DNA from 2 places in the Devosia litorisediminis genome. Region 1 is predicted to be linked to the other one. Evidence: riboswitches for the same ligand, from Rfam matches in the RefSeq annotation. Region 1 holds a riboswitch; the other holds the start of a gene.
The links. Region 1 has a riboswitch for thiamine pyrophosphate ahead of KD146_RS07730 (YkoF family thiamine/hydroxymethylpyrimidine-binding protein). Riboswitches for the same ligand answer to the same signal wherever they lie in the genome.
Positions count from the first base shown of each region.

Region 2: it holds a riboswitch for thiamine pyrophosphate, as region 1 does, so the genes downstream of both, thiB (thiamine ABC transporter substrate binding subunit) here and KD146_RS07730 (YkoF family thiamine/hydroxymethylpyrimidine-binding protein) in region 1, are expected to answer to the same signal.

Region 1 is NZ_JAGXTP010000001.1:1,620,431-1,625,761, reverse strand. It holds gene KD146_RS07745 (ABC transporter substrate-binding protein) at 1-92, opposite strand, end outside; gene KD146_RS07740 (ABC transporter ATP-binding protein) at 71-856, opposite strand; gene KD146_RS07735 (ABC transporter permease) at 853-1,641, opposite strand; gene KD146_RS07730 (YkoF family thiamine/hydroxymethylpyrimidine-binding protein) at 1,691-2,299, opposite strand; TPP riboswitch at 2,290-2,403, opposite strand; gene KD146_RS07725 (universal stress protein) at 2,498-3,316, opposite strand; gene KD146_RS07720 (PRC-barrel domain-containing protein) at 3,443-3,739, opposite strand; gene nrtS (nitrate/nitrite transporter NrtS) at 3,806-4,054, opposite strand; gene KD146_RS07710 (DUF6969 family protein) at 4,096-4,698, opposite strand; gene KD146_RS07705 (YeeE/YedE family protein) at 5,106-5,331, opposite strand, start outside.
Region 2 is NZ_JAGXTP010000001.1:217,476-222,806, reverse strand. It holds gene ctrA (response regulator transcription factor CtrA) at 1-221, opposite strand, end outside; gene fliI (flagellar protein export ATPase FliI) at 643-1,971, shown strand; gene fliJ (flagellar export protein FliJ) at 2,024-2,437, shown strand; gene KD146_RS01055 (thiamine diphosphokinase) at 2,500-3,201, opposite strand; TPP riboswitch at 3,222-3,321, shown strand; gene thiB (thiamine ABC transporter substrate binding subunit) at 3,390-4,397, shown strand; gene KD146_RS01045 (ABC transporter permease family protein) at 4,414-5,331, shown strand, end outside.

The sequences.
Region 1 (5,331 bases):
AGCGCTACCTTGACGGGGGTGGCCTGCGCCAGCGCCGGTGTAACGAGACCCAGCGCCAGGGTGGCGATGATCAGATGACGGCAGTCAAACATGGTCGGTTCCTTTGTTCGGAAGTCGAGTTGAGCAGGGTGTGCAGCAGGTCCGCCTCGATGGCACTGGCCTGAGCAGAGGCCAGATCCAGTCGCGGGCGGGGGAGGGATACGGAAATTTCGGTGAGCACCCGGGCGGGGCGATCGGTCAGCACGTAGATACGGTCCGACAGGAAAACCGCCTCGCGCACATCATGGGTAATCAGCAACGTGGTCCAGCTGTGGCGCTCCCACATGGTCTGCAGCCAACGCTGCATACCCGCACGGGTCAGCGCGTCCAGCGCGCCAAAGGGTTCATCGAGCAGCAGCATGTCGCGCTCTTGCACTACTGTGCGCAGTAGCGCCGCGCGTTGCCGCATGCCGCCCGAAAGCTGGGCGGGCCAATGCTGCTCGAACCCGGCCAGGCCAAATTCGGGAAACAGCGTCATCACCCGCTCACGCGCTGCGCTGCGCGACATGCCCTGAACTTCCAGGCCCAGCGTGGTGTTGTCGATGATCCGCCGCCACGGCATCAGCGCGTCATGCTGGGGCATGAAGGCGAAGGGGCGCCGTTCTGCCAATAGCGGCGCGCCGTCAAAGGCGACGCTGCCGGCATCGGGTGCCAGCCCCCCGGTCAGCAGCTTGAAAATGGTCGACTTGCCGGCCCCTGACGGCCCCAGAATGGAGACGAACTCACCCTTGCGGACATGCAGTGAGATCTCGTCCAGTACTGCCAGCCCATCAAAGCGCTTGGCGATACCGCGCAGTTCCAGGCGTGGCGCGCTCATGGTTTTGCCCCTTGGCTCAACCGCGCCCAGGGCATGGCGAGGCGCTGGATCAGCACCGTCACCCCGAACAGCATCAGCGTCAGGCTGGCGCTGACCAGCACCGCAGCCAGCACCAGATCGGGACGGAAATTGTTCTTGGAATTCAGGATGTAGATGCCCAGCCCTCTGGCGGCCCCGGCATATTCGGCAAAGATGGCGCCCACCACCGCATAGGTGATCGAGATGCGCAGCCCGGCGAAGAAATAGGGCAGGGCCGTCGGCAGCCGCGCCAGCACGAAGATGCGGCCCCGCCCCGCACCCATCGAGGCCAGCAGCGCGGTGATGTCTCGGTCAGTGGCAGCATAGCCCTGAACCAGCGCTACCAGCATCGGAAAGAAGGTGACCAGCGCCACCAGCATGATCTTGGGCGCCAGACCGAAGCCGAACCACAGCACGATCAGCGGGGCGATCGCCACCAGCGGCAGGGTCTGGCTGATGATGAACACCGGAAACAGCGCCCGGCGCAGCGGCTCGAAGAAGTCGATCAGCACCGAAAACACAAAGGCGGCCAGCAGTGAGCAGGCGAACCCCGCCAGCGTTGCAGTCAGTGTGGGCACTGTATTGTCCCACAGCGCCTGACGATGCTGCACTGCCTGGGTCACCACACGCGAAGGCGGCGGCAGCGTCGTCGGCGCGATATCGGCAAACTGGGCGTAAAGCTCCCAGGCCACGATGATGGCGCCCACCGAGATAACGGCTGGGGCAACGCGGCCCAGGGCGCGCGCATATTCTGCGTTTTTGGACATAACTGATCCTGATGGAGGCGCGCTATGGCGCAGACAGAACGGAACCGGCTTAGCGCGGCGTCGGACTGTTGGCCGAGGCTGTCAGGTCAATCGTCACGTGACCCTGCGGCGGCCCGAAGCTGCAGATCGCGGCCTCCAGCGCGGCTAACACTGCCCCGGCATCGCCCCCTAGTCGGGTGCAGAAATTCTTGGGCCGATCCAGCACGCCGGACTGCTTGAGGAAGTCGATGCAGCCATAGATTTCATCCATGTGATCGTCAGTGCCCATCACATAGAGCGAGAACTGCGCGGCGATCTCACAGGCCAGATCGGGTGCCTGCAGCACCGCCTGCAGCGCATGGGCCTGCCGTTCCGCAAGCGGTGCAAGCGGCCCATCAAGCTGCGGTGAATCGCAACGGCTGTCATGGGGCTCGCCCGGACAACCGCGCGAAATAGTGGCGGACAGCGTGCAATGCACACCGGTCTTGGCCGCTGCCACGAACATGTCGCGCATCGCCGGGATCACCGCCTCGGGCGGGCCCACCAATAGCGTCGAGAGATCGTCGGTCTCGATGCGCAACTGCTCACGATAGGGATCGAGCGCACCCAATGCGCTCATGATCACGCCGACGAAATTGTCGGTCATGGGGTATAGGGAAATTTGTGCGCCGAAATACATAGCCCGCCTCGCTCCGCTGGTATTACCCAGATCAGCTTGAAGGGTTTACAGGCATGTCGCCCGCGTCTCAGCCCCGGCTATACGGAGCACCCCTGTGGATGGCGAGCAGACAATCCGATTTCGATGGCAAACGCAAGAGGGTTTCTAAATCGCTGGTGCTGCTGTGGAAAAAGCCACAGCAGTCAGAATCGGCAGAGTCTAGTTGGACAGGAAGCGATGGATCCCGGGTGTGGCCAGAAGGTCCCGCGTCACCCCGCCAACGAGCCATTCCCGCAGCCGGCTATGGCCGTAGGCGCCACTGACGATCAGGTCCGCGCCAGCTGTTTTCGCTGCCTTGGTGATCGCGTTCGCCGCCCCGTCCTCATCAGGCAGCACGTCGCCGCGTACCTTGACCTCATGGCTCTCCAGCCAGGCAACGGCATCCAGCATGCTTTCGCGCTCCGGCCCCAGATTGCCTTCGTCGATCACCACGACCTGCACGTCGCTGGCGGCCTTGAGCAGCGGCAGAGCATCCACGATAGCCCGACGCGCTTCCTTGGTATCCTTCCAGGCGACAACGATCTTGTCGGCCTTGAGCTTGCTTGCGCCTTGCGCCACCAGCAGAACCGGGCGTCCGGCACCGAGCAGTACCTCGCCAATATCAATACTGCGGAAGCCATCATCACGTGCCTCACCAGCCGAGCCGATGATGATCAGATCCGCCTTGCGGGCCACATCGATCAACCCGATCGCGGGTTGTTGCACGCGCCCGGCAAAGTCGGTCTTGATGCTGGCCGGCACCAGCGCCTTGAATTTGTCGCGCACATCCTTGATCGAGGCCTCGATCTCGTTGAGCTGCTCTGTATAGAGCACGCCTGCCACGTCGCCGGCGCCCATGCTGGCCACAACGGGCGGCTGGGCGGCGACAAAGCCGGTCAGGCTCGCCTTGTGGTGCCGCGCCAGATCAACAGCGAGTGCGACCAGATCCGCATCGACCGCATCGATGGTCAGGCCGACTACGATATTGCGAATTTCCATCTCAGATCTCCCATGGCGAATGGGGGCATCTTAGCCTTGCCTCAGGCACTTGCCTTGATCCGGATCAAATGCCGGCGCGATGCCCGGCTTCAGTCATAAATGTAAAGCGTAACCTGATGGCTACGCTTAGTCCTCGTGCTCAGGCATGGATTTGAGCTGATCCTTGGTCCAGCCGGTTACTGCATGCACCTTGCCGTTTTCGTCGCGCATGAATTCCAGCTGTCCCAGCCCAACCACAACGTGCTTGGCACCCAGTCCCAGAAAGCCACCGACATCCACAATCACCTGACAGGCCGCGCCACTGCCATGCAGATGCGAGACATGGCCCACAGATTCGTCATCGGCGCCGTAAATTGTCGCGCCCTGCAGTGTCTCTGGAGTCAGTTCGTGACTGCTCAGGGGAGTATGCTGGGAGTGATCCATGGCTCGAAAATCCTTGTTTGTTGACGCTGCTAACCCAACGCCCCGATGCCCCAAGCGTTCCTTGGGTCAGCTCGCGTCCGGCTTGATCAGCCGGGCCATGCTCCAGGCGCCATAGGTCGACACCAGAAACGGCACGCAATAGGTCAGCACGATCTTGAAGACGCTGACGCCCTGACCGCTCATCATGGCATCGCCCTGATTGATCAAATTGAGCACCGAGCCCACGATAAAAGCAACCAGCAGGGATTTTCGGAGCACCTGCGGGCTCAGCGCGCGTTGCAGAGGGGTGGCGTGGCTGGGCGGCGAACGGGTCACGCAGATCTCCACTGGCGGACCCGGCTTGGGTCAGAACGGACTTATACACCCAGCTCGGCGGCGCGCGCCTTCAGATCGATCGCGCATTCGGATACCACCTCAAGCGACCGGTCCTGCAGGGTTTGTGTCCCTTCAGGCGGCGTGTGTACGCCAAGCACGGCATCACGTTGGGTGATCAGAGCCGCAATTTCGTCGTGGTACAAGCCCACAATCGCCGTCAGCCAGCGATTGGCCAGATAGGACGGCCGCGCCATCTGCATGTCGAACCGCTCCAGCAGCGCAATGGTAGTGTCCGCATCGGCCCACACATCATCGACCACCCACTGATTGACCGTAAACAGCCGGATCGCCGTGCCATAGGCATCCACCCCCACAGCGACCAGATGGTGAATGGGCCCCTCACTGCCCGCCGGGCGGATGAAGCAGTGAAAATGCCCGTGCTCGCCAGCGTCCCAAGCCGTGTCGTGGCAGTGATAGTACCACTGCGCACCACTCTCACGATCAAACACGTCACCGGGAGGGTAATGGGTCCAGGTCACGGGCGCTGCGCCGCGCAGCGTGTCGAGCAGAACATTGTCGCCGGACTTGGCGAGAACGGTTTCGCAGAACACCGCTTCCTGAGCTGCCCGGCGCAACGCGTCCATACGCGCCGCCTACTGCCCGGCCGCCGCGCAAGGCGCCGCTGCTGCACACGGCGCCGCCGCAGGTGCCGGTGCTGCCGAACACGGTGCTACGGCCGCACAAGGGCTTGCTGCTGAACAGGGTGCCGCTGCGGGCGCTGCCGAACAGGGCGCAGCCGCCGGTGCCGCAGAGCAGGGTGCCGCGGCCGAACATGGGCTCGCGGCCGAGCACGGCGATGCCGCTGGGGCTGCCGAACACGGCGCCGCGGAACACGGTGCCGCTGAACACGGAGCGGCCGAGCATGGCGCCGCACTTTGCGCTGCTGCGGCTATGGCCGCCGGTGCCGCCACGCGATGAGCCACGTGATCTGCCGCAACGGCGCCAGTGGCCGCAACCAGTGCCGCGCCAAACAGAAGTGTATTGCGATTGCTCATGAGCGTTTGAACCCGTCCATACCAAAGAGGGGGCGTGCAAACACGCCGGCAAAGCTACCCGCAAAGGCGGCAGCGAACCACAACCAGCCATGCAGGCTGCCCGAGGCAATGCCCGAGAACAGCGCGCCGATATTGCAGCCAAACGACAGCCGGGCGCCATAGCCCATCAGCAGGCCGCCCAGCGCAGCCGCCACCAGCGAGAGCAGGGGTACTGCAACCTTG
Region 2 (5,331 bases), 1.4 Mb from region 1:
GGCGTCTGCACCTTGGCGACGCGCAGGGTGCGAAGCACCTCATAGCCGCTCATGTCAGGCAGATTCAGATCGAGAAGGATGATGTCATAATCATATAGTTTGCCGAGATCGACGCCTTCTTCACCGAGGTCGGTGGTGTAGACGTTGAAGCTCTCCGACTTGAGCATCAATTCGATGCTCTGCGCTGTAGCGCTGTCGTCCTCTATGAGGAGTACCCGCATTATATTCCCCTTGTCATTCGTTCCTGCTGGAACCGTGGGACCTGGCCTGCCCACGCCAACCCTACTGGATATGACTGAACCCTAAGTCCAAATAGTTAACAAAGTTTAATTCGGTTCCGCAATACGCAAATGCCGTTACTCTCAATTAAGTCTAAGTTATTGAAATTTAAGGGTTAATCTTATCAATTTTTCTTAAGAAAATGGTTTAAGTAGCCGTCGCAACCGACTCTTTAGACTCACGCAATTGCGGCTGTATGGGGGTTTGGACGGGGTCACACGTCAAGCAGCGGACGGACCGGTCCAACCCCTGTGATAGCGCCTTTTGCTTAACGATGGGTTACTCTGTGATTCGTAAATGCTGTCGATTCGAGACGGCTGGAAACCTTAATGCCTTCAACACGCCGGACAAATTGATCCAACGATGAAAGCTTTGATCTCAGCCATCGAGGCGATTGACGATATCGAGGTGTATGGCCGCGTCAAATCCGTGCAGGGCCTGCTCATTGAAATCGTTGGTCCCGTCCGCGAATTGCGCGTGGGCGGTCGGGTCCAGATCGAGACCACCGATGGCGATGACCTGGCCGCCGAGATCATCGGCTTCAAGGATGGCCATGCCCTTTGCCTGCCCTTCGGCCAGCTCTCTGGCGTACGGCTTGGCTGCAAGGCAATTTTTCAGCGTAATGACGGCGCCGCCTTTCCCTCCCATGGCTGGCTGGGCCGGGTGATCAACGCCAATGGCGAACCCATTGATGGCAAAGGCCCGCTGCCACGAGGTGCCACCGCCTATCCATTGCGGCAAAACCCGCTGCTCGCCCATGACCGTGTTCGGGTCGGTGACCCGCTTGATCTGGGTGTGCGCTGTCTCAATACCTTTACTACTGTGTGTGAGGGGCAGCGTCTGGGCATCTTCGCCGGTTCTGGCGTGGGCAAATCCGTGCTGATGTCCATGCTGGCGCGCAATACCAATGTCGACGTCGCCGTTATCGGCCTGATTGGCGAACGCGGCCGCGAGGTACACGAGTTCATTCAGGAATATTTGGGTGAAGAGGGGCTGGCCAACGCCGTCGTGGTGGTGGCCACTTCTGACGAGGCCGCACTCATGCGCCGTCAGGCCGCCTATATGAGCCTGACCCTTTCGGAGTATTTCCGCGATCAGGGCAAGCGCGTGCTGTGTATGATGGACAGCCTGACCCGCTTTGCCATGGCCCAGCGCGAAATCGGTCTGGCCATTGGCGAGCCACCCACGGCAAAGGGTTATCCACCCACAGTGTTCACAGAATTGCCGCGATTGTTGGAAAGGGCCGGCCCTGGCACACCAACAACCGGTTCTGTTACCGGACTATTTACCGTTTTAGTCGAAGGTGATGATCACAATGAGCCTATTGCCGACGCCGTTCGCGGTATTCTCGATGGGCACATAGTGATGGAGCGCGGTATTGCCGAACGGGGACGATACCCGGCGGTGAACGTGCTCCGGTCCATCTCGCGCACCATGCCAGGGTGTGTGCCGGTCGATTTTCGACCGGTTCTGGCCAAGGCGCGAGAGCTCATGTCGATTTATTCCGACATGGAGGAACTGATCCGGCTGGGGGCTTACCGGAAAGGGTCAGATCCGAAAGTGGACCGCGCGATCGCCATCTATCCGGCTCTGGAGGCTTTTCTAAGCCAGGACCGGGAAGAAACGACAACGGTTGCCCAGGGCTATCAAATGCTCGAAGCGATCATTGCCGAAGCGGGCGCGGCAGACTGATGGGGCAGTGTATTGGCCTCGGAACTGACTTGGTGTGTAAGGAGTACAAGTCTTGAAATCGCGCAGCGAGAGCCTTATCCGGCTCAAAAAATTTCAAGTTGACGAGAAGCGCCGCCAGGTTGCGCAGATCGAAATGATGGTCAACGATTTCGAACGCATGGCGTCCGAACTCGACCAGCAGATCGAGATCGAGCATACCAAGACCGGCATCTCGGACATCGCCCATTTTGCCTATTCAACCTTTGCCAAGGCGGCATTGACCCGACGGGACAATCTGCTCGCCTCGGCCAATGACATGCGGGGCAAACTCGAGGCCGCGCAGGACGCTTTGGCGGAAGCGCTCGAAGACCTCAAAAAGGTCGAACTGCTCGACCAGCGAGAGCATCAGCGCGAAGCCGCTGAACAGCTCAAGGTCGAACAGTCTGAATATGACGAGATCGGCCGTATGCGCTATCGCGGCCAGTAGGCCCGGTATCCAGAACGACTTAAAAGGCCCGCATCTCGCGGGCCTTTTCTATGCGCGGTGCTTCACTGTGCCAGCAGGCCGCTGATCAGATCCCACAGCCGCTCCTTGCCAAGGATCAGCAGCCAGGGCGTATCGTCGGCTGGCACAATCTCGACCCGCCCGCCCAGACCTTCATTGGACGTGCCGCCAAGTCCACCCGGTTCAAGACGTAGTCCGTCGAGCGGATAGAGCAAACCGGTTGACCGCGTGAAGCTGACCGGAACCAGGGGGTGGATCGATACGCGTTCTTTGGCACCGGCCTCAAAGGCGACAGGCCCTACCACCGCCAGCGCCACATCGACCTCGTCGACCACCACGATCTTTCGTGCCCGGGCATATTTGAGCACAGCGCTCAGAGCCGCCAATGTATGGTCCAGCCGTTTGCCGGTCATGCCCAAGGCTAGCGTCACCGGTGCCTGGGTTGAATAGAGCGCCTTTTGAAAATCGGTGGTGATCTGTTCAGGGATGTAGATGACCTTTGTGCGGCGCTCCCAGCCCGCACGATCACGCAGGGAATCGAGATCACCGACGATCAGTTCGGGCACCAGTCCGGCTGCATCAATGGCATCGCCGCCGCCATCAGCGCCGACCAGAGCCACATTTCGCCCCGCCAGTTCGCGCAGCAGCACCAGATCAACGGCACCGCCGCCAACAATGGCCATCGGGCGATCAAAGCCAACAATCTGGGCGTCCGCGGGATGCACGGAAGTCTCTTGCACTGTCACAACGCTCTCATTAAGTGTGGGGCGTCTCGCTGGGGTGTTCCGGAATTTCCGGAGCTGAGAGTTACCCATTGAACCTGAACCAGGTCATGCTGGCGGAGGAAGTTCGAGATGGCAAGGGCATCTCGTGACGTCCCGCCATTGACATACATCCCCTTCTTTCATGACCGCAATCGACGAAGGGATGACCCATGGTCAAATCCACCTGCATCGTTGCTGCGGTCCTTTTCGGACTGTTCGCAGCCCCCGTTTCGGCCCAGGACGCGCCGACCCTCAATATCTATACCTATGACGGCTTCGCCGCCGACTGGGGCCCGGGCCCTGTGCTCAAGCAAGGCTTTGAAGCCATCTGCGGCGGCTGCACCGTTGAATGGATTGCCGCCGACAGCTCGATCGGCACGCTGCGCCGCGTCCAGCTCGAAGGCGACACCACCCAGGCCGATATCATCGTGGGCCTCGATACCGCCATCGCCGGGGAAGCGCGCGACACCGGCCTGTTTGCCGATCACGGGCTCGATATGAGCGGGCTGAACCTGCCCCAGGCCTGGACTGACGCGCAGTTCGTGCCTTTCGATTATGCGCACTTTGCCTTTGTCTATGACACCGACACCGTGGCCACGCCGCCCACCTCGTTCGAAGAACTGATTGCGCTGCCTGACGACTTCAAGATCGCCGTGCAGGACCCCCGCTCCGCCACGCCAGGCCTGGGTCTGGTCATGTGGATCCGCGCGGCTTATGGCGATCGCGCGCCCGAAATCTGGGCAGGCCTGAAGCCCCACATTCTCAGCGTCACGCGCGAGTGGAGTGAGAGCTACAACCTGTTCCTGCAGGGCGAAGCTGACATGGCGCTCAGCTACACCACCTCCCCCGCCTATCACATCATCGCCGAGGGCGACGACACGGTGCATGCAGCTCTGTTCAGCGAAGGCCACCTGGCCCAGACCGAAGTGGCTGGCATTCTCAAATCCTCCGAGCAGCAGGAACTGGCCCGCCAGTTCCTCGACTACCTGACTTCGCCCGATGCGCAGAAAATCATCCCAACCACCAACTGGATGCTACCCGTCATCGATCTGGGCGATCAGCTTGAGCCCACCTACGCCACCCTGCCCCAGCCCGAAAAGACGTTGACGGTGACGGACGCCGAGATTGCCGCCGACTCCAAGGCCTGGATCGACGAAATGCTCAGCGCTGTGCAGTAGGCGTTAGGCCAGAACCATGCTCACCTTGCCCAATCGCCCCGCCCGCATCGCCACGGCGATCGCCCTGGCATTGGCCATTGTGAGCCTTATCGCCCTTGTCCTATGGGCAATCCTCGCTGCCGCCACCGGCAGCGAGGGCACCGCATCGCGCATCGACATTCCCCATCTTTTGCGCATGACCTCCATTCAGGCCGGGCTGACCACGCTGCTCTCGATCAGCGTGGGCATGGCACTGGCCTGGGCCCTCAATCGCCTGCGCTTTCCCGGCCGCGATCTGGTGGTGGGCCTGTTCGCCTCCGCCATCGTAACGCCCGGCATGGTCGTCGCCTTCGGCCTACTGGCCGTCTGGGGGCGCAATGGCTGGATCAATCAGACCAGTCTGGCCCTGTTTGGATTTCCATTGGGCAATCCCGCCTTCGGCTTATCGGGCATATTGTTGGCCCACGTTATCCTTGATGGCGCCTTTGCCGCCCGCATCATGCTGGCGCGGCTCGATGCCATTCCCGTTGGCAAGCTAAAGACCGGGCAATCCCTTGCCCTGACCGGCTGGCAACGCTTTACCATTCTCGACTGGCCCGCCATGCGCAGCACGGTACCGGGGCTGGCGGCCATCATCTTCCTGCTCGCCTTCACCAGCTTTCCCATCGTGCTGCTGCTTGGCGGGGGCCCGGCCAATCAGACCCTGGAAGTGGCCATCTATTCCGCGGTCCGGCTCGATTTCGATCTGGTGGGCGCTGTGCGTCTGGCCCTGACCCAGATCGCGGTCTGTTCGGGTGTCATTCTGATGGCAGCAGCGCTGACGCCGATCCCCACCAGTTTCGGGCCGTCAGCGGCCCCTTCATGGCGCGATGGCACGACGGCGCGCTGGCTGCAGGCCATCGTGCTTTTGATCTGCACCATCGGCTTCGTCTTGCCACTCGCGGCAGTGCTTTCC